2 regions of the Providencia sp. 6390 genome follow, and region 2 is predicted to be linked to the other one. Evidence: predicted binding sites of a transcription regulator. Region 2 holds the regulator's gene; the other holds the start of a gene.
The links. The regulator LexA, encoded in region 2, represses DNA repair genes until DNA is damaged. The targets are predictions, from matches to a motif close to TNCTGTATGTACATACAGNA.
Positions count from the first base shown of each region.

Region 1: uvrA (excinuclease ABC subunit UvrA) is a predicted target of LexA. The motif match lies at 9,275-9,294, and genes of this name have one in related genera.

Region 1 covers NZ_JBYVYL010000009.1:50,301-65,801, forward strand. Annotated here, with positions in the region: gene AC3Z9T_RS17330 (sulfite exporter TauE/SafE family protein) at 1-388, opposite strand, end outside; gene AC3Z9T_RS17335 (helix-turn-helix domain-containing protein) at 616-1,173, shown strand; gene AC3Z9T_RS17340 (alanyl-tRNA editing protein) at 1,170-1,826, opposite strand; gene ilvN (acetolactate synthase small subunit) at 2,004-2,288, opposite strand; gene ilvB (acetolactate synthase large subunit) at 2,291-3,988, opposite strand; gene ivbL (ilvB operon leader peptide IvbL) at 4,093-4,182, opposite strand; gene AC3Z9T_RS17360 (MFS transporter) at 4,521-5,687, shown strand; gene AC3Z9T_RS17365 (TetR/AcrR family transcriptional regulator) at 5,756-6,346, opposite strand; gene AC3Z9T_RS17370 (agmatine deiminase family protein) at 6,581-7,588, shown strand; gene AC3Z9T_RS17375 (helix-turn-helix domain-containing protein) at 7,664-8,071, shown strand; gene AC3Z9T_RS17380 (single-stranded DNA-binding protein) at 8,498-9,016, opposite strand; gene uvrA (excinuclease ABC subunit UvrA) at 9,357-12,191, shown strand; gene AC3Z9T_RS17390 (amino acid aminotransferase) at 12,274-13,473, opposite strand; gene alr (alanine racemase) at 13,537-14,619, opposite strand; gene dnaB (replicative DNA helicase) at 14,826-15,501, opposite strand, start outside.
Region 2 covers NZ_JBYVYL010000009.1:187,926-203,426, forward strand. Annotated here, with positions in the region: gene AC3Z9T_RS17905 (fimbrial protein) at 1-78, opposite strand, end outside; gene zur (zinc uptake transcriptional repressor Zur) at 1,184-1,705, shown strand; gene lexA (transcriptional repressor LexA) at 1,862-2,479, opposite strand; gene AC3Z9T_RS17920 (diacylglycerol kinase) at 2,596-2,970, opposite strand; gene plsB (glycerol-3-phosphate 1-O-acyltransferase PlsB) at 3,096-5,570, shown strand; gene AC3Z9T_RS17930 (inverse autotransporter beta domain-containing protein) at 6,109-8,205, shown strand; gene AC3Z9T_RS17935 (ZirU family protein) at 8,244-8,996, shown strand; gene AC3Z9T_RS17940 (hypothetical protein) at 9,074-9,793, shown strand; gene AC3Z9T_RS17945 (hypothetical protein) at 9,866-10,144, shown strand; gene ubiA (4-hydroxybenzoate octaprenyltransferase) at 10,223-11,077, opposite strand; gene ubiC (chorismate lyase) at 11,104-11,610, opposite strand; gene pgi (glucose-6-phosphate isomerase) at 11,869-13,515, opposite strand; gene lysC (lysine-sensitive aspartokinase 3) at 13,881-15,257, shown strand; gene AC3Z9T_RS17970 (tetratricopeptide repeat protein) at 15,459-15,501, opposite strand, start outside.

The DNA of each region.
Region 1 (15,501 bases), 140 kb from region 2:
CCTTAGAAAAATGCGACTGGCCTTTTTTCGATAAAAATGAATGAAGTACATAACAAATAACAAAAACACCCAGCAGTAAAACTAAAATATCAGGACGCGTTTTTAATAATATTGCTGCTCCAATCAAGCTACCGACCACCATCAGTGGAATAATCCACTTTATTTCCTGATAGTCTGCATTTTTACCATCTTTTGCGAGGTTAATCAGCGCAGCGGTTAAATCAATTAATGCCAGTATTGGAACAATCATATTTAAGGGTAAATACATCGCTAATACAGGCGTTGCAATCAGTGCAGAGCCAAAACCGGCCATTCCAAACACTAAATAAGCACATAATAACGTGACAAAACAAATCGCCATTTCTAGCGAGAAGAAATCAAACGGCATAGTAGAGCCCTATCAGGAATATTTTTATTCACTATAAATTCTTCTAGAAAAATAAAATAGCCCTATCGTTATTTTTTAAGGATCACTTAAGTTAACGATTAAATAAGGTATTAGTGGTTATTTATCTTCGTTTCCAAAACATTATATGCGTAAAAATGCCTTTCTGGCATAAGCTAGCTATTATGATAGAATTTATACCATAATTTCACTTTCAAGGACGGCACATCGTGGACAAAAAAATTAATATAAAGATAGGCCAAAAAGTACGTCTATTGAGACAGGCAAGAAATCTATCATTAAATGAGCTCTCTCGTTTGTCGGGGATCTCAAAAGCGGCGCTTTCAAAGCTGGAATCTGGGGATTCCAACCCGCGAATTGACACCTTAGAAGCAATTGCTATTGCGCTGCGTTTCCCCCTCAGTGACCTCTTTACACTGCAACACGAAGCTTATCCTTATTTAGTCAAATCAACGCCTATGCAAAGTGACTATACCCAACAATTTAAGTTTCGCATTAATATGGGCAATATTTCTGAGATATGGCAACTTAATATGAAACGGGGCGCCGTCATTAACAGCCCTGCACATATGAGCGGTACACATGAGCACATTATGTTGCATACAGGGTCATTAATGTTGCGGTTGAAGAATGAACAAACAGTATTATTAGAAATGGGTGATTTTTACGCCTTTAGCTGTGACTTCCCCCACTCCTACTTATGTATGGAGGGGGAGCTAAATGCAACCGTCGTGATGACCTATTCACACCTTAGCGATGGTATCTAGAGCCTGATGTGTTTCGCATCATAACTAATACGCAGAACACCTTTTTTGTATTTCATTGATTTGATTACAAACTGACAAATTTTACCCAATGAATCAACATGTGTGCCACCACAAGGTACTTCATCGCCTTCAATCACACTGCACAGGCGCAGATCTCCTCTTTGCCCTATTGATACCGCATGATCGCCCAGTAAGCTATCATTTACTAACTGCTCTATTTGCTGATCATTTAATTGTTCAATAGGTATCGCATCGTCACTAATGGCGCTGAATTCAACGCGTGATTCATCCGGAAAATGATGCCCTTTTTGCCCTTTCCAACCAAAACGCGCCATTTCCCAACTTAATAAATGCCCCATGGTATGCAATGCCGCATAATATTGACGTTTTTCCTGATCAATTTTAGCAGTTACTGATAAGCCTGCACTGAACTCTCCCTCCACGTAAGCCACGATCAAGCCATTCAAGTGTTTCTTAATCCGAACAGGCTGTTGATTGATCCAAGCGGTATCCGCTGGCTGACCACCACCTTGGGGGTGAAAAATGTTGTCAGTAAGTGCAACCCATTGACCTTCGTCGTCTTGGCCTTGTTCGAGTAGAGTTGTTTCGATTTCATAAAGATAAGTGTCAGTAAGATAAAGATTGTTTTGCATGAATAATCTACCTCGTGATGTCTACTTGGTGATGTGATACTCAACACGTTATATCATTACCGTTCGCTTTAAGAAATCTTTGTTATATAAAAACAAACAAATGTACTTTAATTGTGTCGTTTAGCCATAAAAAAATTCAACCTACAGGGTGAATGTAGGTTGAATATTGATAATTATTTATTGCAGGTAGTTTTGCATCGTCTCAAATAACCGTAGATCATCGCTAAAGCGAACTTCTCTAACGTCTTCCAGTTTTTCCACTTGATTGATCATTTGCGACAAGCGCTCATCTTTTTGTACCAGCAACCAAATACGGCTTTCATCTTTATCTTTAATTGGCATACATAGGATGCCATCAACGTTAAAAGCTCGACGAGCAAACAAGCCGCAAATGTGTGACATAACGCCCGGATGGTTTCGGACAATCAGTTCTAAGGCGATAGGGTGATGTTCAAAAACCATAATTACGCTCCGATCATATCAATGTTAGCTGCACCTGGTGGGACCATTGGGTAAACCTTTTGGTTCACATCGATCAGGGCATGAATTAAGCAAGGGCCTTTCGTATTCATAATGGCTTCCAAAGCCATTTCTGGATCAGCTTCACTATTTAAATCACAAGTTTGTAAACCAAACCCCGCAGCAATCTTAATAAAGTCAGTTTGATATGGATAAGCCGCCGCATAAATGCGATTGTCAAAAAATAGCTCTTGTTGTTGATAAACCATGCCAAGCGCTTGGTTGTTCATCAAAACGATTTTGATATTCAGTTGGTGCTCAACAGCAGTAGCAAGCTCTTGAATATTCATCATTAAGCTACCATCACCTGAAAAACAAACGATCGTCTTTTCTGGGTTAGCCAATGCCGCACCAATCGCTGCCGGTAAACCAAAACCCATAGTGCCCAAACCGCCGGAGGTTAGCCATTGGCGTGGACGTGACAACGGATAAACCTGTGCAGCCCACATTTGGTGCTGCCCAACGTCGGTAGTGACAATCGCCTCTTCACCAGCGGCTCTTGCTGCCGCTAACACTAAGCCATAATGAGTCAATGGATTGTCTGCCTCACTGAGATTCAATGGGTAGCCCTGCTTTAACTCATTAACGCGGGTTATCCATTCTTCACGTTGATCTCGTTCAACCAGTGGCAGCAGCAATTCAAGGATTTGCCCTGCATCTGCATTGATAGCAATATCTGGGCGTTTGATTTTACTGATTTCCGCTTTATCAATATCAACGTGTATGATCTTAGCATTAGGACAGAATTTTTCTGCGCGACCAATTGCGCGATCATCAAAACGTGCACCAATAACAATCAGTAAATCTGACTCTTCCATCACCATGTTAGTGCTACGAGCCGCATGCATGCCTAACATGCCTAAATACAGTGGATGGCGCATCGGAACTGTCCCCAATGCCATTAGTGTCATGGTGGTTGGCAATGAAGCTTTTTCCGCAAAAGCAACCGCCGTTTCAGTTGATTCAGAACTGATTACCCCACCGCCAAAATAGAGGACTGGTCGCTTCGATTGATTTATCATGTCGGCAGCTTGCAGGACTTTTTCCATATCGAAACTAGGCGCTTTATCTTTCATCTGAATTTCTGGTAATGACTCAAGTTCAATCGTTGCCGTCTGGACATCTTTAGGAATATCAATCCAAACAGGCCCCGGACGCCCTGATTCTGCAATACGGAATGCATCACAAATGACTTGTGGCAGCTCATTGATATCACGAACTAAATAGTTATGTTTGGTAACAGGGATCGAAATACCGTAGGTATCGACTTCCTGAAATGCGTCGGTCCCGATCATTGAAGAAGGGACTTGTCCAGTGATACATACCAGTGGAATAGAATCCAACTTAGCATCAGCAATCGCGGTCACAAGGTTAGTCGCGCCGGGGCCACTTGAAGAAATACATACCGCGGCCTTACCCGTTGTACGCGCAATACCTTGAGCAATAAAGCCAGCCCCTTGCTCATGACGTGCAAGAATGTGGCGGATTTGTTTGCTTTTACCTAAAGCATCATAAAAAGGCAATGCTGCCCCACCGGGGATCCCCGATACTATCGTGATACCGTGTTTTTCTAACAGGTGAACTATCAGTTCTGCACCCGTAAAACAGGTTTTCTTTGATGATGTTGTACCCGACTCGCTCATAATTTTATCCTTCACACTAGGCGGCGGATCCGAGCGGTAGGTCATAAAAAAACCCCGCTCGGTTCGCGCCGGCGGGGTTCTAAATCTGCGTTGATTTGTACCCGTTACGGCGCTAAGCCCACGACCACCACCACACGCACGACCACCGCGGCACGTGGCGCGGTAAGTAGTAGGTTTGAGTGATTAAGGTTCATGTTCACGGGTTAATCCTATATATCAATTCTGCGTTTAAATTATTAATCATTATTCTGTGTAAGTTCTTTTAAGAAAACATATCTTCTTCGTAATAACAATCATTTTTTCTGATTTTATTTACCGTGAATGTAAAACGCGATCAATATCACACTAAACTTAATTAGAATATTTATCTAATAATCTCTTATTTTACCATTTTATTATCTAGCTAAAAATAACACTCCTCACCCCTTGACTTAAAGTCAACTTGAAGTTGTAAGATGCCGATCATTCGATTCCATCAACAATTGAAATATTGCCACTCTATCAACTTATTTTCATTATTTTAGAGGATGTTATGCCAAAAAATGTTTGGTGGTTAACTATTGCATTAGCGCTATTTACCTCTGGGAATGCCATTGTGCTTTCCACTGCGGTAGTCATTGGTGAAGCACTTTCGCCAGATCCGAGTTATTCGACAATTCCATTATTGAGCCAATATATTGGTCTGATTATGGCAACAATTCCGATTGCCTATTTAATGCAGAAATATTCAAGAAAATTCGGTTTCATTCTTGGCAATATTGCAGGCATGATTGGTGCAACTTTATCCATTGTGGGTATCGTTTATCACAATTTGATTGTTTTCTCGATTGGCTTGTTTTTTACTGGGATTGCTATTGGCACAGCTCAACAGTTCCGTTTTGCCGCACTCGAAGAAGCACCTAAATATTTACATGCTAAAGCGGTTGGTTTAGTCATGAGTGGCGGTATTGCTGCCGCCTTAATTGGCCCAACACTTGCTGTGACGACACAACGCTTTTTCTCTGCTTATCCATTTGCAGGTCCATTCAGCACACTAGTGGTTATCTACCTAATCGCCTTTGTGTTATTGCTCAATGTTCCATTAAAAAAAATACCTCAGCAATCACAAAACAGTACGGAGCAGAAACGTAGCTATCAACAACTCTATTCGCAACCGATACTCAAGTTAATTGCCGTTGTCAGTGCTGTCGGTTATGCATTGGTGGTATTCACTTTCGCGTCTATTCCACTTTCAATGAAACAACATGATTTTCCATTTGCACTGATCGCCATTGTTTTTCAGTGCCATGTCCTTGGCATGTTTGCGCCTTCGTTTTTTACTGGGCATTTAGTGCAGAAAATTGGTGCAAAAAAGATCATCTTTGTTGGCATCTTATTATTGATCTTATCTGCCATCATGAACTTGTTAGGTACACATTTTTACAACTACCTACTGTCAGGAATATTTGTTGGCGTTGCATGGAATCTCATTTTAATTAGCACCACCAATCTATTGCCTCATGGCTATCAAATGCATGAGCGCGCCAAAGTGCAAGGGATGACTGACTTCTTGATTTACTTCTTTGGGGCAATAGGCAGTCTCGGTGCGGGAGTTCTGTTTTTCTCACTTGGCTGGCAGCTCATGAATATTGTGACTGTTGTAGTTGCGCTGATGATATTTTTAACCTATCTAACGTTAAAAAAATACATTCCGCATTAGAGGCAGAGAAGGCAGGTATTTCACCTGCCGCTATATTCTTTGACTGATTGCTCTTTAACAATTTAATTTTAAGCTGACAGGGTTTTTTTGATCATATAAATAAAAGCATCAAGACTTTTTTGCCAGTTAAACTCAGGATCCATTAATTCACGGCCGATCGAACCATCGGCTGTTGTCATTAGCCAAGAAGCTGTGTTTTCGGGGTGTAACTGGCTATCAATTTCGCCGTTGTTTCTCCCCTCAACGATTAATGCTGTTAGCTTATTTCGCAGCTTTTTATCATTTTCAACAAAGATATGGTTAATTTCTGGGTTTCGGCTGGCTTCCGCAAAAATTTCAATACTGATGCGCGCATAGTCAGGATCGCTATATAGCTCGATCAGTTTTGTCATCATTAAGATCACTGAGTCGATGGATGTGCTAGCATTTTCAAATGAATTTAAGATCTGCTCAATATAAACCTGATCTTCAATAGCAATAGCTTCAATAATTGCATATTTGGTTGGGTAATAATGGAACAGGTTCCCGGGGCTCATCCCAGCGGCTTTACATATTTCAGCTGTTGATGTGGCATGAAAGCCTTTTTCAATAAAACAGCTGATCGCAGCATCAATAATCTGCTTTTTCTTCGCTTTTTGCCTTTCGGTCTGAACCGACATGGATTTCCTCCAAAAACGCTGGACATAAAAAATTAGACTGATTACTCTATCTATAATTAGTAAGCTGTAAAAAGGCCAACCTATGCGAATAGATTCGCTCAACATTAAACCTTTATTCAATGAGCCAATCTTAGCATCGTCAGCACTTTTTTTTCAGTCCTTTGACAGCAAATTTGTGAAGTTAAAAAATCCATAAGTACCACTTTGCCACCACTGTTCAAGAGTTAATTGACTATGTACCGCTATCCATCTGAATCAGAAAAACATGAATGTACTTGGCTTGCATTTGGCATGTCCCCTACTATTTGGGGGAAGCAATTATTACCATTGGTACAACAAAACGTGGCTGATGTTGCACTGTCGATTGCGCAATTTGAACCCGTACGAGTTTTAGTCACCGCCAATAATAAAGATGTGGCCTATCAGTTGATGGGTCATGATGTTGAATACATAGAAGCTCCCTTAAATGATATTTGGGTAAGAGATTACGGTGCCAACTTTGTCATCGATACTCAACAGCAAAAACTCGCCGCTATTGATTTCAATTTTAATGGCTGGGGTAATAAGCAACCTCATCAATTTGATCGACATGTTGCAACATTAATGGCTGAGTTTACTGGTGCTGAACTTGTTAAAAGCTCTCTGACCATGGAAGGAGGTGGAATCGAAGTCGATGGACGAGGTAATGCAGTCCTCACTGAAAGCTGCATTATTAACCACAATCGCAATCCGACACAAACTAAGCAACAAATCGAGCAAGAGCTTAAACGCTGTTTAGGGCTCAATAATATTATCTGGCTAGAAGGCATTAAAGGGCGAGATATCACTGATGGGCACGTTGATTTCTATGCACGTTTTTTGAACGATAACGCGATTATTATCAATATGGATGATGACCCTGATTCATTTGACTATCATGTGACTCGTTCACACCTTGCTACCTTACAAAAGCAGCAACAGGTCGATCGCTCGCTAGAAGACATTATTACTCTCAATGCGCCTCAAGATATTAGGGTCAGTCGTAGTCGCTACCCTGATTTTGCTGCAAGTTATATTAATTACTATCACTGCAACAATGGCATTATTATTCCTCAATTTGGCGATAAGATTGCAGATAATACTGCCATTGAAATATTAAATGACTATTTCCCAGATAAAAAGATTAATGCAATAAATATCGATGCTATTGCTATTGGCGGTGGTGGAATTCACTGTATTACTCAACAGCAACCTGTATTGTAGTTTGTTTAATAATTATTTATTTAAAACTGATTAAATGGAGGCTATGCTTATAATCTAACAAGCAGGAAATTTATTATGTATAACAAATTATCCATTTCATATAGCAACAGATATACTAAATTCCAGTCTACTGTAGTCTCTGATATTATTGTTTGGATAGAAGAAAACCTTACCAATCGATTATTATTAGATGATATTGCGCAGCGTGCTGGGTATACAAAATGGCACTTACAACGAGTATTTCGTAAAGTTGTGGGTATACCTTTAGGAGAATATATACGCCGTAGAAGAATAAGTGAAGCCGCAAGAGATTTACGAACAACAGATATGCAAGTCATTGATATAGCATTAAAGTACCAATTTGACTCACAGCAATCATTCGCAAAAAGATTCAGGGCATACTTAGGAACCTCACCTTCTTTATACCGCCTTGCTGATATTTGTGATAATGACCCTGTGCTGTTAGAACCACAGGTAGCTTAATCAGCTAATATGAAAAAATATCGAAATTTTAAATATCACAATATAACCCTCTAATAAGCTCCACGTTTTAATCGACTGGAGCTTTATTTTTGAGTAAAAACAAAGAATATCCAAGGTATGTTTCAGTGGCCTACTAATTAAAACAAATCTTAATAAACTCTTAAGGTTTTTTATAATAAAAAAGTTATTATTAAAGTAATGCCTTAAATTAGATAATATTAAGCATATATTCATTTATACTTATAAAGTAAAATCAAACAAAAATTTGACAGAGCTATTCCCCTGCAAAAATTCATTACAGTTTTAATATTTATTTAAAATATCACTTATCGTTTTTCGTACTTAGAATTATTACTCTAGAGCAAAATTAAAAAACAAAAAACCCCGACAAACGGGGCTTCTTAGAATAATTGCTAATAATATCTCTTAGAACGGAATATCGTCATCGAAATCCATTGGTGGTTCGTTGCTTTGTGGAGCAGGAGCTTGTGAGCGTGCTGGAGCGCCACCGCCACTGAATTGCTGCGCTGCCGCTGGTTGCTGAGGTTGACCCCAACTGCCTTGTCCACCTTGGCTTTGCCCTGTTGATTCACCACCACGGCCACCTAACATTTGCATTGAGCCGCCAATATTCACAACCACTTCAGTGGTGTAGCGATCTTGGCCACTTTGGTCTTGCCACTTACGCGTTTGCAAAGAACCTTCGATGTAAACTTGTGAACCCTTTTTCAGATATTCGCCTGCAACTTCAGCTAATTTCCCGAAAATCACAACACGGTGCCATTCGGTTTTTTCACGCATTTCACCAGTTTGCTTATCGCGCCAGCTTTCAGAAGTTGCCAGAGTTAGGTTTGCCACAGCACCGCCGTTAGGCATGTAACGGATTTCAGGATCTTGCCCCAAGTTACCGATAAGAATTACTTTATTTACGCCTCTGCTGGCCATTGAATTACTCCTGATGCATTAAATTTAATCGCTGTATTAATCGTGAAGTTTAGCACGACCTATCCTCTATTGCATACGCATTACTGATGAAAATACCAGTGGATTAATCAAAATGCGAACCGCTTTGTAATTATTTAGCAAAAAGGCCGTGCAAATCGAGGGCAGTGTAAATCCGCGGTACAGACGGCAGCGGACTGAAAAATGGGAAGCTTCGCCGTTTACGGCAAAGAGCAGCCACGGAATATTATTTTAATAATATACTGTATATCCATTCAGTTTAAGTTGTGCGATAATGATCCACTTATGATTGTTCACTATCAAATCATCCGGGAAGTGGTAAATGGATAATATCGAAGTACGCGGTGCCCGCACTCATAATCTGAAAAACATCAATCTCATCATCCCCCGAGACAAACTGATAGTTATTACTGGGTTGTCTGGTTCAGGGAAATCTTCATTAGCCTTTGATACTCTATATGCAGAAGGTCAACGGCGTTATGTTGAATCTTTATCGGCCTATGCTAGGCAGTTTCTTTCTTTAATGGAAAAGCCTGATGTTGACCATATAGAAGGGCTATCACCCGCGATTTCTATCGAACAAAAATCGACCTCCCATAACCCGCGCTCAACGGTAGGAACAATCACTGAGATCCACGATTATTTACGTCTTCTGTTTGCCCGTGTCGGCGAGCCTCGCTGCCCTGATCATGATATTCCATTAGCGGCACAAACCGTCAGCCAAATGGTCGACAACGTGCTAGCACAGCCGACCGATCGTCGCATGATGTTACTCGCACCTGTAGTGAAGGACCGCAAAGGTGAACACGTAAAATTATTAGATAACTTAGCCACCCAAGGCTATATTCGAGCTCGTATCGACGGTGAAGTGTGTGATCTCTCTGATCCGCCAACGCTTGAACTGCAAAAGAAACATACTATTGAAGTGGTGATTGATCGCTTTAAGATCCGTGATGATATTGCACAGCGCTTGGCCGAGTCATTTGAGACCGCATTAGAGCTCTCCGGCGGCACTGCTATCGTTGCTGATATGGATGATCCTAAAGCAGAAGAATTAGTCTTCTCAGCTAACTTCGCGTGTTCGATATGTGGTTACAGCATGGTGGAATTAGAGCCTCGTTTGTTCTCATTCAACAACCCTGCTGGTGCATGCCCAAGCTGTGATGGTCTTGGTGTACAACAATTCTTTGATCCAGAAAGAGTGATCCAAAATACTGAGATTTCATTGGCTGGGGGCGCTATCCGTGGTTGGGATCGTCGTAATTTTTATTACTTCCAGATGCTCCAATCCCTTGCTGAACATTATAAATTTGATGTTGAAGCGCCTTATGATTCACTCAGTCCATCCATTCAGAAAATTATCCTCTATGGGTCAGGGAAAGAAACAATTGAGTTTAAATATCGTAACGATCGCGGTGATATTACGGTACGTCGTCATCCCTTCGAAGGCGTGCTCAATAATATGGAGCGTCGCTATAAAGAAACTGAATCAACCGCAGTTCGCGAAGAGCTAGCCAAATATATTAGTAATCGTCCTTGCGTGACATGTCACGGCACACGTTTACGTAAAGAAGCACGCTTTGTGTTTGTTGAAAATACTACGCTCCCAGAAATCGCCGACTACAGTATTGGCCACGCGATGGAGTTTTTCCAAAATCTCAAATTAAGTGGGCAACGTGCGCAAATCGCAGAGAAAGTGCTAAAAGAGATTGGCGATAGACTGAAATTTTTAGTTAACGTTGGTCTTAATTACTTAACCTTATCTCGTTCTGCCGATACTTTGTCTGGCGGTGAAGCACAGCGTATCCGTCTTGCTAGCCAAATCGGCGCAGGTTTAGTTGGTGTTATGTATGTGCTTGATGAGCCATCAATCGGCCTGCACCAACGCGATAATGATCGTTTATTAGAAACCCTAGTTCACCTGCGTAACTTAGGTAATACCGTGATTGTGGTTGAGCACGATGAAGATGCCATCCGAGCTGCGGATCATATCATTGATATTGGTCCTGGGGCTGGAGTGCACGGTGGGCAAATCGTTGCACAAGGTACATTAGAGGATATTGTTTCTAATCCTGAATCATTAACTGGTAAATTCCTTAGCGGTGAGCGTCGTATCGAAATCCCTGAAAAACGCATTCCAGTGAATAAAGACAAGATGCTAACTGTGTTTGGGGCAAAAGGTAATAACCTAAAAAATGTGACCTTAAAACTGCCTGTTGGTTTGTTTACCTGTATCACCGGGGTTTCTGGTTCAGGTAAATCGACGCTCATCAATGATACCTTGTTCCCTATTGCACAACGCCAATTAAATGGTGCCACCACAATCACACCAGCACCTTACTTGGATGTTGAAGGTTTAGAACATTTCGATAAAGTGATCGATATTGACCAAAGCCCAATTGGTCGCACTCCACGTTCAAACCCTGCGACTTATACTGGGGTATTTACACCAATTCGTGAATTATTTGCAGGTGTGCCTGAATCACGCACTCGTGGTTATAACCCTGGGCGTTTTAGTTTTAACGTCAAAGGTGGACGCTGTGAAGCATGCCAAGGTGATGGTGTGATCAAAGTGGAAATGCACTTCTTACCTGATGTCTATGTACCTTGTGATCAATGTAAAGGTAAGCGTTATAATCGAGAAACGTTAGAAATTAAGTATAAAGGTAAAAGCATTCACGAAGTCCTTGATATGACTATCGAAGAGGCTCGCGATTTCTTTGACGCCGTACCTGCATTGGCGCGTAAACTGCAAACCTTAATAGATGTTGGCCTGTCTTATATTCGTTTAGGGCAATCAGCAACCACACTGTCAGGTGGTGAAGCACAACGTGTCAAATTGGCACGTGAACTATCGAAACGTGGAACTGGGCAAACTATTTATATCCTTGATGAACCAACCACAGGGCTGCATTTTGCTGATATCCAACAATTACTTACCGTCTTGCATCAATTGCGTGATCAAGGCAACACCATTGTGGTTATCGAGCACAACTTAGATGTCATCAAAACCGCTGACTGGATTGTTGATTTAGGCCCCGAAGGCGGTAGTGGTGGTGGAGAAATTCTGATTGCAGGCACACCTGAAGAAGTCGCTGAATGTGAGAAATCACACACTGCGCGTTTCTTAAAGCCAATCTTAGCGCGTGGTTATTAGTGATAAACTTAACTAGTTGAACCGTATTGAGAAAATAAAAAACGCAGGTTTTACCTGCGTTTTTAAATCAATAATTCACTTATTATTTATTAGCTACTGCGGCAAACGCTTCCACGATACGATGTACATTATGGCGGTTAACACCAGCCATACATACACGGCCTGTTCCAACTAAATAAACAGCAAATTCATCTTTTAAACGGGTAACCTGCTCTTTCGAGAAACCGGTGTAGCTGAACATACCGCGTTGCTTCAATAAGTGGTCAAAGTTCTGGTTAGGTAATGCTTTCTTCAATTCATTCACTAACACAGTACGCATCTCTAAAATACGCACACGCATCTGTTCAACTTCTTGTAACCATTGTGCTTTCTGCTCTGCATCAGTGAGCACCTGAGCAACAATTTTAGAACCATTTGATGGTGGGCTTGAGTATAAGCGGCGTACACCTGCTTTCAATTGCCCCAACACACGATCGCGCTCATCTTTATTTTCACAGATCACAGACAGGCCACCTGCACGTTCACCGTAAATACCAAAGATTTTAGAGAATGAGTTACTCACAAATACTGGCAGCCCTGCTTTTACCATCGCTCTGATCGCATAAGCATCTTCATCAATCCCTTCAGCAAAACCTTGGTAGGCAATATCTAAGAATGGGATCAATTTTTGCGCTTTAACCACTTTAGTCACTTCATCCCATTGCTCTGTTGTCAAATCAGAGCCAGTTGGATTATGACAGCAAGGGTGCATTAAAATGATGCTTTGCTCTGGTAATGTCTTGAATGTTGCCAACATTTCATCAAATTTTACCCCTTTAGTTTTTTCATCAAAGTAAGGGTAATAATGCACTTTTGTGCCGGCACCAGAGAAAATGGATGCATGGTTTTCCCATGTAGGGTCGCTACACCAGACTTCTGATTTAGGGAAATAGTAATGAAGGAAATCAGCACCAAGTTTTAATGCGCCGGAACCACCAATAGTTTGTACAGTGGCGATACGCTCTTGTGCAATCAAAGGACAATCAGCACCAAATAATAGTTTTTGGATCTCTAAACGATAATCCTTCAAACCTTCCATTGGCAGGTATAATGATGCTCTGGCAGGACGTTTGTTGATTTCTGATTTTGCATGACCGACTGTTTTTAGTTCAGGGGTCTTGCCTTCACCATCATAGTATAAACCGATGCTTAGATTGATTTTATTATCACGGGTATCTTTATTAAATTCATCCATCAGCGATAAAATCGGATCGCCAGGGTAAGAATCAACATGTTTGTACACAGGTATCTCCCTAACTCTTTCATTAGAATTTTATTTTGCGTTTTGAACATAACCCTTTGTTAGCTATTCGTCTATATATTCCATGACCACACGTGAGGTTAATTTTGTAAGTAACTCATAATTGATAATACCTGTTTGTGTGGCAATTTCTTCAACAGGCAGAGCTTTCCCCCACAAAATTACCTCATCACCGACTTTATCATTGGCATTTGGCCCTAAATCGACGGTGATCATATCCATAGAGACACGCCCAACAATTGGCACTTTCCGACCATTGACTAGTACAGGTGTACCCGATGGCGCACTTCTTGGGTAACCATCACCATAACCAATTGCCACCACACCCAGCCGAGTGTCACGTTCACTGCACCATGTTGCACCATAGCCGACACATTGCCCAGCAGCATGTTCCCTAACCGCAATTAGTGTCGATTTAAGTGTCATCACACTTTGCAAACCAAACTGTTCTGCTGATTGCCCTTCTTGAGGCGAAGCACCGTACATAATGATCCCCGGTCTTACCCAGTCATAGTGTGCTTCTGGCCATAATAAGATCCCAGCAGATGCTGCTATCGATTTCTCTCCTGCTTTATCTGCAATAAATTGTTTAAAACAGCTAATTTGATTCGAGGTTGTCAGCAGTTCAGGCTCATCGGCCTGACAGAAGTGACTAACAATATTGATAGGGAGTTCGACATTTTTGCAGAGCTGTAAGCGTTGATAGAAAGCTTCTGCATCTTGAGGTAGCACACCTAAACGATGCATACCTGTATCCAGTTTCATCCAGACTTTGATAGGCTTAGCAAGTTGACTGTTTTCCAGCATTTCAAGCTGCTCGACACAGTGGATCACAGTATCGATTTGCTGTTCAACTAAATAAGGCAGATCAGCGCTTTCAAAGAAGCCTTCCAATAACACAATCGGGGCCCTGATCCCTTGCTCCCTTAGCGTGATCGCTTCCTTTAGGCGGGCGACACCAAAACCATCAACTAAATCCTCAATCGTACTGCCGACCTCGGTTAATCCATGACCATAAGCGTTTGCTTTAACAATTGCAATGAGGCGGCTGTGTGGTGCAAGTTCTCTCACTCGCTGCAAGTTGTGTCGCAGAGCGCGGCGGTTAATTAATGCGGTTGCCGCTTTCATATTCCCTCTTTTATTTATTTTCTATACGATACGCTAATCAATATCAAAATTAACTTGCTAAATTAATTCTAAGAGTCACTAATTTAGCTCTAAATAGTTCAAGTCACAGCTAGGCGACAAGTAAGCGAGTCGCTAGGAGCATACATAAGTATGTGACTAGTGCGAGTGAACGCAGTCAACAACGCTGTGGCTTGAAATATGACGAGCTATTCGTCGTCATAAGCAGGCCCTGCATAGTTATCAAACCTCGACCACTGACCATTAAACGTCAAGCGAACCGTACCAATTGGCCCATTACGTTGCTTACCTAAAATAATTTCAGCGACCCCTTTCAGCTCACTATTATCGTGATAGACCTCATCACGATAGATAAACATGATTAAGTCAGCATCCTGCTCGATAGACCCTGATTCACGTAAGTCAGAGTTGACAGGGCGTTTATCTGCTCGTTGCTCTAGGCTTCGGTTAAGCTGTGATAATGCAACCACTGGGACATTCAGCTCTTTTGCTAATGCCTTCAATGAACGTGAAATTTCTGCAATTTCTAAAGTACGGTTATCCGATAATGCAGGCACTCGCATTAACTGCAAGTAGTCAATCATGATAAGGCTTAAACCACCATGCTCACGATAAATACGTCGGGCGCGCGAGCGAACTTCTGTTGGTGTCAAACCTGAGGAGTCATCGATGTACATATTGCGCTTTTCGGACAAGATCCCCATGGTACTGGAAATACGCGCCCAATCTTCATCATCGAGCTGACCAGTACGGATACGCGTTTGGTCTACACGCGATAGCGACGCTAACATACGCATCATGATTTGGTTGCCGGGCATCTCCAAGCTGAAAATCAGCACGGGTTTTTCTTCTGTCATGGCTGCA
Region 2 (15,501 bases):
ATCTGCTGCCACAGCTACCATTGAAACACCCATGCTCAAACCTAATGCTAGACTTACCGCTAATTTATTGAATTTCATAAATATTTCCTTTTTTATATAGGAAGACACTTCCCCTAACTCGATTTATCCTGCAAACAAATAAGTCATTAAACTGACCATCCATGAATTTGGAATTAATTCAGTGTTCCTTGCTGTACTAATACCTTTTTTGAGTAGAGGCTTTTGAATTAATAAATTAAATCCATTTAACCTATATTTTTATAAAAAATTAAAACTTCACAGATTTCCGCATTCCATTATTTACAACCTAACTTTCCTCTAGTGCCATAGATTCAATTTTTAGTTAGATTCAAAACTTATTAATTTTGATATAGAACAAAAAAGTCTATTTCATCTAGCTACGCGGATATTTTCTATGGTCAATTCTACATAATCAGTATTTATTGTCAAAATACATACACAAGTAGCGTAATGACAGATTAATATTCTAGTAAATTAGATATTGCGAAGATTAACGCTAATAATGGGTAAAATTATATATATCAGTAGTGAGACTTAGAAAAATTTATATAAAACCGTAAATTTCTATTTATAAAAATTAAAAAATATTTCAAAATTCAATGAAAATTCCATGGGGATAAAAAACTATAATTTCACTTATAATGAAATTAAAACTTAAGTTAATGATTGTATTTTGATACTAAAATTCTTTTTCATAGATTAAATTCGTTTTTTTATTTAAGTAATATATTCACAGTAAGATAATTCCCAATTAAATTATCAACCAAAAGTAACATTCTGTTTCACCAGAATGTAGATTTTTAGTTAATTTAATGTGTGGGAATGTTTATTTTATGGCGTGAGTATTATTTACTAGAATTACATTTGATACAGTAATGTTAATATTCCGATATGAAATTTATCTTTTTATATTTTTGCAGAAAGGTTTTTTATTAACCGTGGATGATTATTATCATTTTGAACATTATTTTTATCGTACAGCTAAAATGTGCTTTACTCCGTCCATATACTTTTAATAATTCACGTTTCAGCTAACGGAATGGCGTGAGTGAACACCATCACCATACCTTAACGAAAGGTACTGTAGATTGAAGTATGAAGAGTATAGATATGGTAAACTACCCTCAAACAGCAATGACAGTTTTGAGTAAGGCTCTTGACCATGAAAAAAATGAATGAAGAAAAATTGCTCGCAATGGCGGAGCGGTTATGTGAAGCACGGGGTGTTAGACTCACATCACAACGGGAAACTGTTTTACGCTTAATCGCCAAACAGCATGGAGCAATCAGCGCCTATGACTTACTTGATCTGCTTCGTGAAGTCGAACCGCAAGCGAAGCCCCCTACGGTCTATCGAGCTTTAGAGTTTTTAATGGAACAAAGCTTTATCCACAAAATTGAATCAACCAACAGCTATGTGATCTGCCACCATTTCGATAACCCAAGCCATATCTCGGTTATGTTGATTTGTGATCATTGTGGCAGTGTTGCGGAAAGTGATTGTGGGGCAATTGAAGCCGCCATTTTAGACCTCGCTAAACAAAATCAATTCCAACTACGCCATACTGTGGTAGAAAATCACGGGTTATGCCAAGCTTGCAGTGAAATCGTCAGTTGCCCAGATCATGAACATTGTGATCACGATCATGAACAACAATCCGTAAAAACAAAGAAAAAACATTAAAAAAAAACGATTTGATAGGCGACATTAAACAGACACAGATCACTGACCCATAGGGGTTTGAATTGAAAAATACCCTTCTATATCGCAGGCAGATCCCCAAAAGCAATAATGGGTACAATCTGCCAGCAACATTTTAATCATCTTTGCAGTGCGATATTAGCACCACTCACCATTACGGATCACACCCACCGCTAACCCTTCAATAGTGAAGTTTTGCTGGCGTAAATCAACAATAATAGGCGCGAACTCAGCATTTTCAGCGATTAATTCAACGCGGTTTCCTTGCTGCTTGAAACGCTTTACTGTTACTTCATCTTCAATACGTGCAACCACAACTTGCCCATTATGAACATCTTGTGTTTTATGAACAGCTAAAAGGTCACCATCCATAATTCCAATATCTTTCATCGACATGCCATTTACACGCAGTAAAAAATCCGCATGTGGTTTGAAAAGTGCTGGATCAACTTGATAATGGCTCTCTATATGCTCTTGGGCTAATAATGGCTCACCCGCCGCTACACGACCAATCAGAGGAAGCCCTTGAGTATCATTTTCTTCTTCAAGCAGTAAGCGAATACCGCGAGAAGCCCCAGAAACAATCTCAATTACCCCTTTACGCGCTAACGCCTTAAGATGCTCTTCTGCCGCATTAGGCGAACGAAAGCCAAGGCTTGCTGCTATTTCAGCGCGTGTAGGTGGCATACCCGTCTGAGAAATGTGATCGCGCACCAGATCATAAACCTGCTGTTGTCTAGCCGTCAGTGCTTTCATCTCGTTCCCCTGTTTGTTTATACAGTCAGACTGTGAGTATATACAGGTAAATGAAGATTTGAAACACTTAAATCACGCAAGTGCCACATTTGTCGAGACCAACCGACACTTTAAGACTAGCCAGCGAGATAACGCTGCCACAACACGGTGGCCCAAATGACAAGTGCCAGTCCAATAGTGATAAATACTGCCGCTGAACCAATATCTTTTGCTCGCCCCGATAATTCATGATATTCACTGCCTACACGGTCAACAACGGCTTCAATCGCACTGTTAATTAACTCAACAATAGCCACCATGACGACAGAACTAATCAGCAATAGTCGGTCGATATAACTGACGTCCAAACATAAAGCAATAATCACCGCAAGGATCGCTGCAACGGCTTCTTGGCGAAATGCAGCTTCATTTACCCATGCCGCTTTTAATCCTTTAAGGGAATACCCCGCAGCCTTAATTACACGCGTGAATCCCTTAGTTTGGTTTGCCATATTTATTCCTCAAAATTACAAACGTTCATTATTTTTTGCGGTCAAAGTTAACTGTCAGTAACAGATTTGCCAGTTGATTTCTGGTATGCTTGCAAGGCATTGTTAACAAGAGGCTATAATCATTTATGTCACTATGGCGTAAAATATATTACAACACGTTGAATTTACCACTGAAATTACTGGTAAAGAGTAAATTAATTCCAACGGACCCAATTTCAGAGCTTGAGCTGGATACCAGTCGGCCCACATTATATGTGCTGCCTTACCATTCCAAGTCTGACCTTTTAACACTACGTCACCAATGCTTATCTATCGGCTTGCCTGATCCTTTAGTCGATAATGACATCAACGGGACCAAACTACCTGCTTACGTCTTTATTGATGACGGCCCGCGGGTCTTTCGTTACTACTCTCCAGATCCGCGTAAAGAGTCGGTAAAAATATTTCATGCCTATCTAGACTTACATCGTAGCAACCCGAATCTTGATATCCAGCTACTGCCTGCGTCTGTCATGTTTGGTCGTGCTCCGGGGCGTGAGCGTGAAGGGCATACCCCTGCGCCACCATTACGTTTACTCAATGGTATTCAAAAATTCTTCGCCGTCATCTGGCTTGGGCGAGATAGCTTTGTGCGTTTTTCACCTATTGTTTCAATGGGGTTAATGGCACAAGAGCATGGTACAGATACCATTATCGCCAATAAACTGGCTCGCGTAGCACGTATTCATTACTCACGCCAACGCCTTGCAGCTGTCGGCCCGAAACTTCCTGTACGCCAAGAGCTATTTAACAAGCTATTGACCTCAAAAGCGATTGAGAAAGCGGTTGAAGATGAGGCTCGCAGCAAAAAAATACCTGTGAAAAAAGCCCAGCAAAATGCCATCAATATGATGGAAGAGATTGCGGCTAACTTTTCTTATGAAGCAGTACGTCTTACCGACCGTGTGCTTGGTTGGACTTGGAACCGTTTGTATCAAGGGATCAACGTTCAGCACGCGGAACGTGTGCGCCAATTAGCGCAAGATGGCCATGAAATTGTTTATGTTCCATCACATCGTAGCCACATGGATTACTTACTGCTTTCTTACGTTCTCTACCATCAAGGGCTAGTTCCACCGCACATTGCCGCTGGTATTAACTTGAACTTCTGGCCCGCGGGGCCAATTTTCCGCCGCTTAGGTGCATTCTTTATTCGCCGAACGTTTAAAGGAAACAAACTTTATTCAACGGTATTCCGTGAATATCTGAGTGAGTTATTTGCGCGCGGTTACTCGATTGAGTATTTTGTCGAAGGTGGTCGTTCACGTACTGGTCGCTTGCTAGAACCAAAAACAGGAACATTGTCGATGACCCTGCAAGCCATGTTACGTGGTGACTCACGTCCTATCACTATCGTGCCTATTTATATTGGCTATGAGCATGTTATGGAAGTGGGAACCTACGCCAAAGAGTTGCGTGGTGCGGAGAAAGAAAAAGAAGGCTTTTTCTCGATGATCCGCGGTTTGCGTAAATTACGTAACCTAGGACAAGGCTATGTCAACTTTGGGCAACCTATTTCACTCACTCAATATTTAACTAAACACGTTCCTCATTGGCGTGATTCGATTGATCCTATCGAACCGCAGCGCCCAAGTTGGTTAAACCCCGTTGTCGGCGGTTTGGCTGATAACATCATGGTCAATATCAATAATGCAGCAGCGGCGAATGCGATCAACCTTTGCTCAACCGCATTACTTGCTTCACGTCAACGCTCGTTAACACGTGAGCAGCTGATTGAACAAGTTGAATGTTACCTGCAATTATTACGCAATGTGCCCTATACCGCAGATGCCACAACGCCAAATAAAACGGCTGAGCAACTGTTAGAGCACGCACTGCAAATGGATAAATTTGAAGTCGAAAAAGACAGCATGGGGGATATCATTATTCTTCCTCGTGAAAATGCGGTTCTAATGACTTACTACCGTAACAATATCCATCACTTGCTGGTACTGCCATCACTGATCGCCAGTATTCTGCTGCACAATGAACGTATTAGTCGTCAAGAGATCCATTATCAGGTTGGGCAAATTTACCCATTCCTCAAGGCAGAACTGTTTATGCGTTATAACAGTGAGTCGCTGACCGAAGTGGTTGATACCTTGATTGATGAGTTAGCCAGCCAAAAATTAGTGTGTTTAAAAGAGGACGATATGGTGGTATTAAATCCACGCCGCATTCGTCCATTACAGCTATTAGCCGCAGGGGTTCGAGAAACCTTGCAGCGTTATGCAATCACACTGTCTTTACTCAATGCTAGCCCTGAAATTAGCCGTAATACATTAGAAAAAGAGAGCCGTATGTTAGCTCAACGTCTTTCTGTATTACATGGCATCAATGCGCCTGAGTTTTTTGATAAAGCCGTATTCTCAACGCTAGTCGAAACATTGCGCGAAGAAGGTTATATCGATAACGATGACAATGATATTTTCACCGCAAATGCGAAAAAGCTATACGCCGTGATTGCTCGCTTAATGTCGCCAGAAATACGTTTAACTATCGAAAGCGTCAGCCAGCCAGAAGAGCGTTCTGCTGAGAAAGAAAAAACATCAGAAAACTAGCAGTAAGAGTTTAAAAGAAACAAGGGGTAATGTAGATCACATTACCCCTTTGATTAAAATGAAAAAATCTCACTTTAGAATGACAATTCCTAATACACATTCCATATTATTCCAATAAAATAAGACCAATAAGATGTAACATAAGTAGGCGACAAGTACGAACGAACGCAGTCAACCACACCTCATTTGAAGTATGACCAATATTAGAAAGTTATCTCAATTGATAATAAATTCTCCTTCCTTGATTAATTCCACTATCTATTACTTCTTATTTAATCCAAATAAGTACGTTTTCATTATTCATCGAAATATATAAATTACACCGCAAAATAAAACGGCAATATTGAGCTGGGTATTAATATCCACCAATGAAATTACTCATCAACTTATATATCAATAAGTTATTTTTAAAAACTTAATATCTACCTATCACACAATACTAATGGTGTTTAGCTTCTTGAATGCTTAGCGATCAGTAATGGAAATATTTTCATTATGGAAACACCACTTTAAAGGATGGAATAAAAGGAATAGATAAATGATTTTTGGTATTAAGCATGACAGTATCAAATCATCTCAAATACGCTTATTACTTCCCGCTTTACTCTCCGTCTCCATCATGCCGATCGGTTCAGTATTTGCGACAGAATTTGTGGATGGGATGGAAGTAAAACCTTACCGCTTACAGGCAGGGGAAACCATTCACAGCATAGCCCCTCAATATGGTCTGACAGTAGAAGAACTGAAAACGCTAAATCAAATGCGCAGGTTCACCCGCGCTTTTGAAAATCTATCGGCAGGAGATGAAATTGATGTTCCGAGTACCCACGCGGTAAAGACAATAGACAAAAATAGCACTGAAAAAAAGCAGGCTGACGGATCAAGCCATGAAGTGGAAAGCTGGTTGTCTCAGACAGCGCCTAGCTTTTTCGAGGCCATGAACACCCAAAGCCCTGAAGAGTATCTTTCTGTGCAAGCCAAAAGCATGGCTGTTGCCAAAGCCTCATCAACAGTAGAAAGTTGGCTGAACCAGTATGGTACGGCACAGATTGGAATACAGCCGGGCAAAACACTGTCACAGAGTACGCTATCTGCTGACATGCTGTTACCAATATATCAAAACCCAGACTGGCTGGTATTTACCCAGTTTGGTGGACGGAACCTTGATGAGCGCACCACGCTGAACTTAGGGGCTGGGGTTCGCCGGTTCAATGATCAATGGATGTATGGTGCAAATACCTTTTACGATGCTGATATTACCGGTAACAACCGTCGAGTCGGTATCGGGGGAGAGCTGTGGTCCGATTATCTGCACTTCTCTGCCAATGGCTATCTGCGACTCAACAATTGGCATCAGTCACGCGATTTTGACGACTACGATGAACGTCCCGCTAACGGATTTGATATCGCCGCCAGTGGTTGGTTACCGTCTTATCCACAGCTTGGAGGTAAGCTGAAATACGAACAGTATTTTGGGAATGAAGTGGCGCTGAAAGATAAAGATACTCGCCGTAAATCGCCAAAAACCATGACGGTAGGTGTGAACTACACGCCTATCCCATTAGTTACCCTTGGGGCTGATTGGCGTAACGGGGGCGGAACTGATGATCTTCAGCTTCAAGCACAGCTTAACTATTCATTTGGTACGCCTTGGGATCAGCAAGTGTCATCAGATGCAGTGGCGAATCAGCGCACGCTTTCAGGCAGTCGAATGGCACTGGTTGAGCGCAATAACAACATCGTACTCGAATACCGTAAACAGGAGCTGATCAGTCTAGTACTGCCGCAAGTCGTCCGTGGTCGTGCAGCCAGCTTGCAATTATTGAGTGCCATGCTGAAAGCAAAATACGGCGCTGAGCGTATTGAGTGGAACATGCTAAGCGAATTTTCAGCCAAAGGCGGGAAAGTGCGCTCTGTTGGCAGAAGTCTGACGACTTGGCAGATGCGCCTACCTGCTTGGCAGGCGGGTAGCACCAATACTTATACCCTGAGTGCCATCGCATGGGATGGCAAGGGAAATGCCTCAAAACCGGCCTATGTACAGGTGATTGTCGATGCAGGACTGTCTAACCGCAACTCTCACCTGACGGTAGGTTCAGGCAAACTCAATATCGCGCAGTCCGAGATATTGACTCTGACAGTACGAGATGAGCAAAACGCCCCAATGATTGGGCTGGCTTCATCTATTCAGTTGCCGTTCACCTTCACGATAAAGAAAGGTGGACCATCCCTATCACCTTCGCAAAGTGGCATTAAGTTGGCGGCACTGAAAGAAACCACGCCCGGTGTGTACACCACCACCATAACAACTGGCCAGCTTGCTGGCACCCTCACCTTTAATCCTCAGGTTGATGGCATCAGTATGGCTCCGATAACGGTCGAAGTGATGGCAGCACCCGTGGGGATACATATATTTCGTAACGGTATTGCCATGACTGAGCGTCCAGTGGTTGGCGATATTTTGACTGCCACCCCGGACTGCCAAGTCAACTGTATTCTGCCAACGTCTTGGCAATGGGAAGCGGAAACAACTCAAGGGTCTGGGCAGTATCAAGCCATCCGTGGCGCGACCGCGATGACCTATATCGTCACAACCGATATGCAAAAGCGCAAACTGCGCGTAACCGCACAATAACTACGCCCTAGGGCATTTAAACATATAGGTAAAATTAGATGAGCAACAATAAGCAACAAAACCCAATGACTGGCAAAGGCAAGCTATCTCTCCTGATTGCAGGTGCAGTTTTGAGTATGGCGGTCAGTACGCCAACGCTAGCCGCCCCAGCCAAAGCAACCACTGTCTCGGTTACCTCCTCTGAAACAGCAGCGGTTATCGGTCATGCGCCCGTTCTGAAAACAGCGGGTAAGGTCACAGCCACTGACGTTAACAAGGATAATGTGTTAGGGGAAAATGACACTTTGACGGTGTCAGGCTTTGACTTCACCGATGAGGATGGCGATACAATAAACATTAGCTATGAGTGGTATCAAGACGGAACCGTCATTTCCGGTGAGAACAAAGACACCCTGAAACTAAAAAAGGATTGGCTGGGTAAAAAGATCACGGTCAAAGCAGTCGCAAAAACTGATTCAAAAACTACCGATCCGGCAGAGAGCAAATCTGAGGACGCTAAAGACTACCTAGATATTACAAACACCTCAGTGGGCGATAAAGGGCTCCCAGTCGTGAGTGGTAGTGTTGTGAAAGCTGTGACCATTTCGGGTACCGCTGAGGTTGGTAAGAAACTAACAGCAGCTGCTACCTGTCACGATACTTGTGGTAGCAATGTGACTTACCAATGGCAGATTCAGGATGCCGTGGGTTCAGGTTCATACACTGATATCCCGAGTGCAACTACGAAGGAATACACCGTTCTGGGTAAAGATCAGAAAAAGAAAATCAAAGTTATTGCTTCTAGCAAATAATCAGTATCAGCCGCAGCGGAGCCACTCCGTTGCGGTATTTTTTACCCACTGCGACAACAGAAGAGGACATTCATGCAATGACTAATAGGACAAAAATCAACCTTCTTATTCGTCTGATAACGCTGACAACAGGACTGGTCATCGGAGGAGGAGTGTCCGCTTCTGTGATCGAAGTTAATGCCAAGACATCTCCCGTTATAGGGCATGCACCAGTCGTGAAGGGGGTTAAATTTGACAAATCGACGCCCGCTGTCAATGACACCGTTACTGCCATTCCAGACATTGAAGATGCGGATCAGGATACGCCAGTAGAATCCCTTTATCAGTGGCAACTGGATGGTAAAGATATTCTAAAGGCCACGCAAAATAGCTATAAACTGGTTGCCGGAGATGGCAACGGAAAGAAATTGACGGTAAAGGTCACGCCACGAACAGACTCAGCAATCACTGAACCAGCAAGCGGAGCAGTGTTCACTTCATCCCCCATCATCACCCTAGGACTTGCCCCTGAAGCCCTTGGTGTAGATTTTGATTTTAATCCAAACGTGGGGCAGCGACTAACCGGAAGTTATCGCTACCACGATGCGGATGGCGATCCCGAAGATACCTCTGGTACCCGCATCGAATGGATCTGTAAGCGTAGCCATAAAATAACAACTCTAGCAACGACCAAGAGTTATACAGTGAAAAACGCAGATATAGGGTGTAGCTTTGCTTTTCAAGTAACTCCTCGTTCGCAAAGCGGAACACCGAATACAGGTATGGCATTTATGTCGTCTTGGTACGTAATAAAATAATAATACCACCATCAGCAATACGACTATATAACGGCAACCAAATTGGGGGATCGCTCCGGATATGGATATAACATGGAGATAGATTATGCGAGTTTAGGTTATGGCACTCCTACGTCAATAAACGTCAGTGAATACTACAAAGGGGGCAGTGATCCCGCTAAGACGCATAAATATTTCATTGGCGATCGCACTGTAAGTGGTTCAACAGTGACTAATACTGGAGGTTCTATAAAGTTTGGTAATAATTCAAGCTATAGTGCAGGAGATTCAATTTACCTTACTGTCGAAATGAATTTTCCAAACAACAAAATGGTAATAGGCACATCGCCTGACATAGTATTAGCGCCGTGATGTGACATCGCTAATTTTGTCATCAAATCAGTGGGGTAAGGCGCATCACCTTACCCCTTTTACTCTTCAAAAACTGTTTTACCAATAACTCAATAAAATCCCAACAAATAAAATAAAACCCACATAATTATTATTCATAAAGGCTTTAAAACAGGGGGCGCGTTCTCTATTAACCATCAATTTTTGCTGATAAACAAACAGTAATGCAGACAGTAACAAAGCAACATAATAAGCGATGCCTAAATTGGCAAGCAGGCCAATTGCCACCAGCACACCCACCATCACCACTTGTAAGATACCGATGATCAACTTGTCATATTGACCGAATAAAATTGCTGTTGATTTCACACCAATTTTCAAATCATCATTGCGATCAACCATCGCATATTGCGTATCGTAAATCACTGACCATAAAATATTAACTAAAAACAGCAACCAACAAACCAGTGGTAACGACTCACTGACCGCAGAAAAGCCCATTGGGATCGACCAGCCAAACGCCGCACCTAAGACGACTTGTGGTAAGTGGCTGACTCGCTTAACAAACGGATAAACCCATGCCAACGCCAGCCCTGCAATAGACAGCCAGATAGTCATGGCATTCAGTGTCAAAACCAGTAAGAACGACAGCCCCACTAAACCAGCAAACAATAGTTTGGCTTCTTTTTCGGTTACATCACCGCTCGGCAGCGGACGATGTTTTGTTCTCTCAACATGTCCATCAAAATGGCGGTCGGCAAAATCATTAATCACACAGCCAGCTGCTCGCATCAAAAACACGCCAACCGTAAACACGATCAGAATATGTAAACTGGGTATACTTTGAGCGGCAATCCACAGTGCCCAATAGGTTGGCCATAACAACAGTAATGAGCCAATGGGCCTATCTATACGCATCAAACGGCTGTAGGCATGCCATTTAGTTAGCGCCATACTTACCTCCACTGTTCATGCTCCTTCTATATTTTATAGGCAGGTGATTCAGGTAAAAACAATTCTGTTAATAATAACGGTTTTTCAGACAATCGTAATAGAGAGCGACGGATCCATCGCGAATTTTGCTGCCCTATCTGAATATAATCACGGCTAAGATTATCATGACTAAACAGATAACGCCCTAATGGCACGGCACCGATATCAATTAGTTGCTGATCTTCACCTGTTAACGTTTCTTGTGGAATTAACGTTCTCCCAAGTAACCAAGGTATATTATCACCAAACATAATCACTTCACGTAACCAATAGTGTTCACTGACAGGCAAGCTCTGCGCCTCATCTTCACTTAATGCGTCTCGTGTGACATAGCGTTGCGTATAAGGCACGACAGTTACGCGTTGGCAGTACTGCTCTAAGCGTTTTGTCATTGACCCCTGCTCATACAGCCAACTTAAAACATTATCAGGGACAAGATCATCAGTATCAGATAACCAAGTTATTGGGCGAGGGGTAAAAAGCGTTTCATCCATTACTTATAATTCCACCACAGGATCGTGTGGTATTGCATCATTTATCTATAAAGGATATCACGTTGTTTTATTGCAAGGTTAAAGATAACTAACAATTTAGTTAAAAAGTCACGAATTCAACACAATTTGTAAATTTTCAGTAAAAAAAATTTTAATTACTAATGGGTTAGAGAGAAAAGTTAAATCATTAATATTGAAATGATTAACAAACAACAACCTATCTAAAAGATAGGTTGCTGCTGTTGGTAAATTAGACTATTAACGCCATGTTTTATAGCGATTAATTAGTCCATTTGTTGAACTATCATGGCTACTGATTTCATCGCGGCTTTCTAGCTCAGGCAAAATACGGCTAGCAAGCTGTTTGCCTAACTCAACACCCCACTGGTCAAACGTGAAGATGTTCAGGATCGCACCTTGCGTGAAAATTTTATGTTCATACATCGCAATCAATGCACCCAATGAATAAGGTGTGATCTCTTTGAGTAAGATTGAGTTAGTTGGGCGATTACCTTCAAACACTTTGTAAGGTGCTACATATTCCATATCCGCTGGGTTCTTACCCTGTGCCGCAAATTCTGCGTCAACCACTTCACGCGTCTTACCGAACGCCAGCGCCTCAGTTTGCGCAAAGAAATTCGATAATAGTTTATCGTGGTGGTCACCCAACGGGTTATGAGTCACGGCAGGTGCAATAAAATCACAAGGGATCATTTTTGTTCCCTGATGAATTAATTGATAAAACGCGTGCTGGCCATTAGTTCCAGGCTCACCCCAAATAATCGGCCCTGTTTGATAAGGCACTTTGTGACCATTACGATCGATATATTTACCGTTTGATTCCATATTCCCTTGTTGGAAATAAGCCGCAAAACGATGCATATATTGATCATATGGCAGAATCGCTTCAGTTTCTGACTCAAAAAAGTTGTTGTACCAAATGCCAATCAGGCCAAGCAAGACAGGGATGTTGTTTTCAAATGCCGTTTGTGTGAAGTGCTTGTCCATCGCATGAGCACCTTCCAGCAGTTGCACAAAGTTGTCATAACCCACTGATAGGATGATTGACAAGCCAATCGCTGACCATAATGAATAACGACCACCAACCCAATCCCAAAACTCAAACATATTTGCAGTATCAATACCAAACTTCGCCACTTGCTCGCTATTGGTCGACAGTGCAACAAAGTGTTTGGCAATATGCTGTTCGTCTTTCGCTGTTGCCAATAACCAGTCACGAGCAGAATGCGCATTGGTCATAGTTTCTTGAGTGGTAAAGGTTTTTGATGCAATTAAAAATAGCGTGGTTTCAGGGTTAAGAGGCTTCAGCGTTTCAGCGATTTGTGTGCCATCAACGTTAGAAACAAAATGCATATTCAGATGGTTTTTATAAGGGCGCAGCGCTTCAGTGACCATAAATGGTCCTAAATCAGAACCACCAATCCCAATGTTTACCACATCAGTGATGGCTTTCCCTGTGTAACCTTTCCATTCACCACTAATAATGCGTTCACTGAATTTATGCATTTTTTCCAATACGGCATTAACATCAGGCATCACGTCCTTACCGTCTACATAAATCGGCGTATTATCACGATTACGCAGTGCGATATGTAAAACAGCGCGGTCTTCTGTGCGGTTAATTTTTTCACCACTAAACATGCTGTCGATAGCACTCTTTAGCTCCGTTTCCTCAGCTAATGCGAATAATTTGTTCAGTGTTTCTTCAGTAATTCGGTTTTTGGAGTAATCCACCAAAATTTGCCCGTCAAATGTCGCGGAAAATTTGGTAAAGCGATTATTGTCTTGTTTAAACAGATCACGCATGTGGGTATCTTTCATTTGCGCGAAGTGTTGCTCTAGCGCCCGCCATGCTGCCGTTTGGCTTGGATTAATACTTTTCATGGATAACACTCTCCAAAATATATGAAATAGGAATAAATTGTAACCCGTTGAGCTTTCTCAACCTATCGGTTTCCTGCGTTCTCTCAATACTGATGATATTGGTCAATTTTTTGCAATTTTTCCAGAGCTTATTACAACTATCGGGAAAAGCGATAATATAAAAACGATGTGACTGGCGTGAGAGAATGTCGTCACCATACCTCAACGAAAAACGCTACAACTCGAAGTATGCCGAGTATATCGGGAAAAACGATAATAAGTAGGCCATCATTAAAATTACTGATTTGCATCGATTCTTCATTGACGACATTAGCCTAACCCGATATTTCTATATGCAAAATAGTTTGCCAAAAGGGATTGATATCATGAATGCAGTAGCGTCTTTGTCAGAAAATAGTCCGTTCGTTATCGCCAAATTTGGTGGTACCAGTGTTGCCAATTTTGAAGCGATGAATAAAAGCGCTGACGTTGTTCTGTCTAATAGCAATGTCCGTGTGGTCGTGCTCTCGGCTTCAGCAGGTATCACCAATTTGTTGATTGAGCTTGCCGAAGGCTGTGACATAGACAAACGCAATGAACTACTGCAAAAAGTACAAGATATTCAATACGCTATTATTGATAAACTACAGCATGCGGATGTAATACGCGAAGAAATTGATCGTTTATTAGAAAATATCGCACATTTAGCTGATTCAGCATCACTCGCCACTTCCGATGCTCTCACCGACGAAATGGTCAGCCATGGCGAATTAATGTCAACATTACTGTTTGTTGAAGTGCTCCGCCAGCGAGGCGCAAACTCACAATGGTTTGATGTCCGTAAAGTCATGAAAACAAATGGGAGTTTTGGAAAAGCTGAGCCTGATTTACTGCAATTAAAAGAGGCGGCACAGCAGCAATTATTACCACGTCTGCAAGACAATTTAGTCATTACTCAAGGCTTTATTGGTCAAGACGGCAAAGGACGTACCACGACCTTAGGTCGAGGAGGCAGTGACTATACAGCGGCATTGCTGGCAGAAGTTCTGAATCTATCTCGCGTTGATATTTGGACGGATGTACCCGGTATCTACACTACCGATCCACGTGTTGTTCCTTCTGCACAACGTATCGATGAAATCGCTTTTGATGAAGCAGCAGAAATGGCAACGTTTGGTGCTAAAATCCTTCATCCAGCAACTTTGTTACCTGCTGTTCGCGCGGGGATCCCCGTTTTTGTTGGTTCAAGTAAAGAACCACAGGCAGGCGGTACATTGGTTTGCGATAAAACGGTCAAAGCACCACAGTTTAGAGCGCTGGCTCTGCGTCGCAAACAAACATTACTAACGTTACATAGCCTAAAAATGCTCCATGCACGCGGCTTTTTAGCAGAAATATTTACTATATTATTACGCCATAACATTTCCGTTGACCTGATCACCACTTCAGAAGTGAGTGTGGCACTGACATTGGATACAACAGGTTCGACAGGCACCAATGGTAGCTTGCTAACCAACGCATTGATGACGGAGCTTTCCGCGCTATGCCGTGTTGAGGTTGAAGAGGATCTCGCGCTGGTGGCGATTATTGGTAATGAACTGTCTCAAGTGAATGGCTTAGGCAAACAAATTTTCGGTGCCTTAGAGTCATTTAATATTCGGATGATCAGCTACGGTGCAAGCAGCCATAATATCTGCTTATTAGTACCCGGCAGTGATGCAGAAGAGATTGTACGTACGCTGCATTCTAACTTGTTTGAATAAAAGTAAGGCGACTGGTATTAAAGCCGCCTCAGACCGCAGACAAACGTATTTTGTTTGTCTGCGGTCGTTAAGGTTTTTGAAATAAACAAGGAAAATCAATTCATTGATTTTCGGCTGATAACACGGAGCGGGAAAAACCACGCTTTTATCCCGCTTCGTCAACAACCTCGGGCGGCTGATATTAAAGGCCGCCTTTCCCCATTATTTTATTAGCTTCTGTACATTATCGGTATACTTCAACATT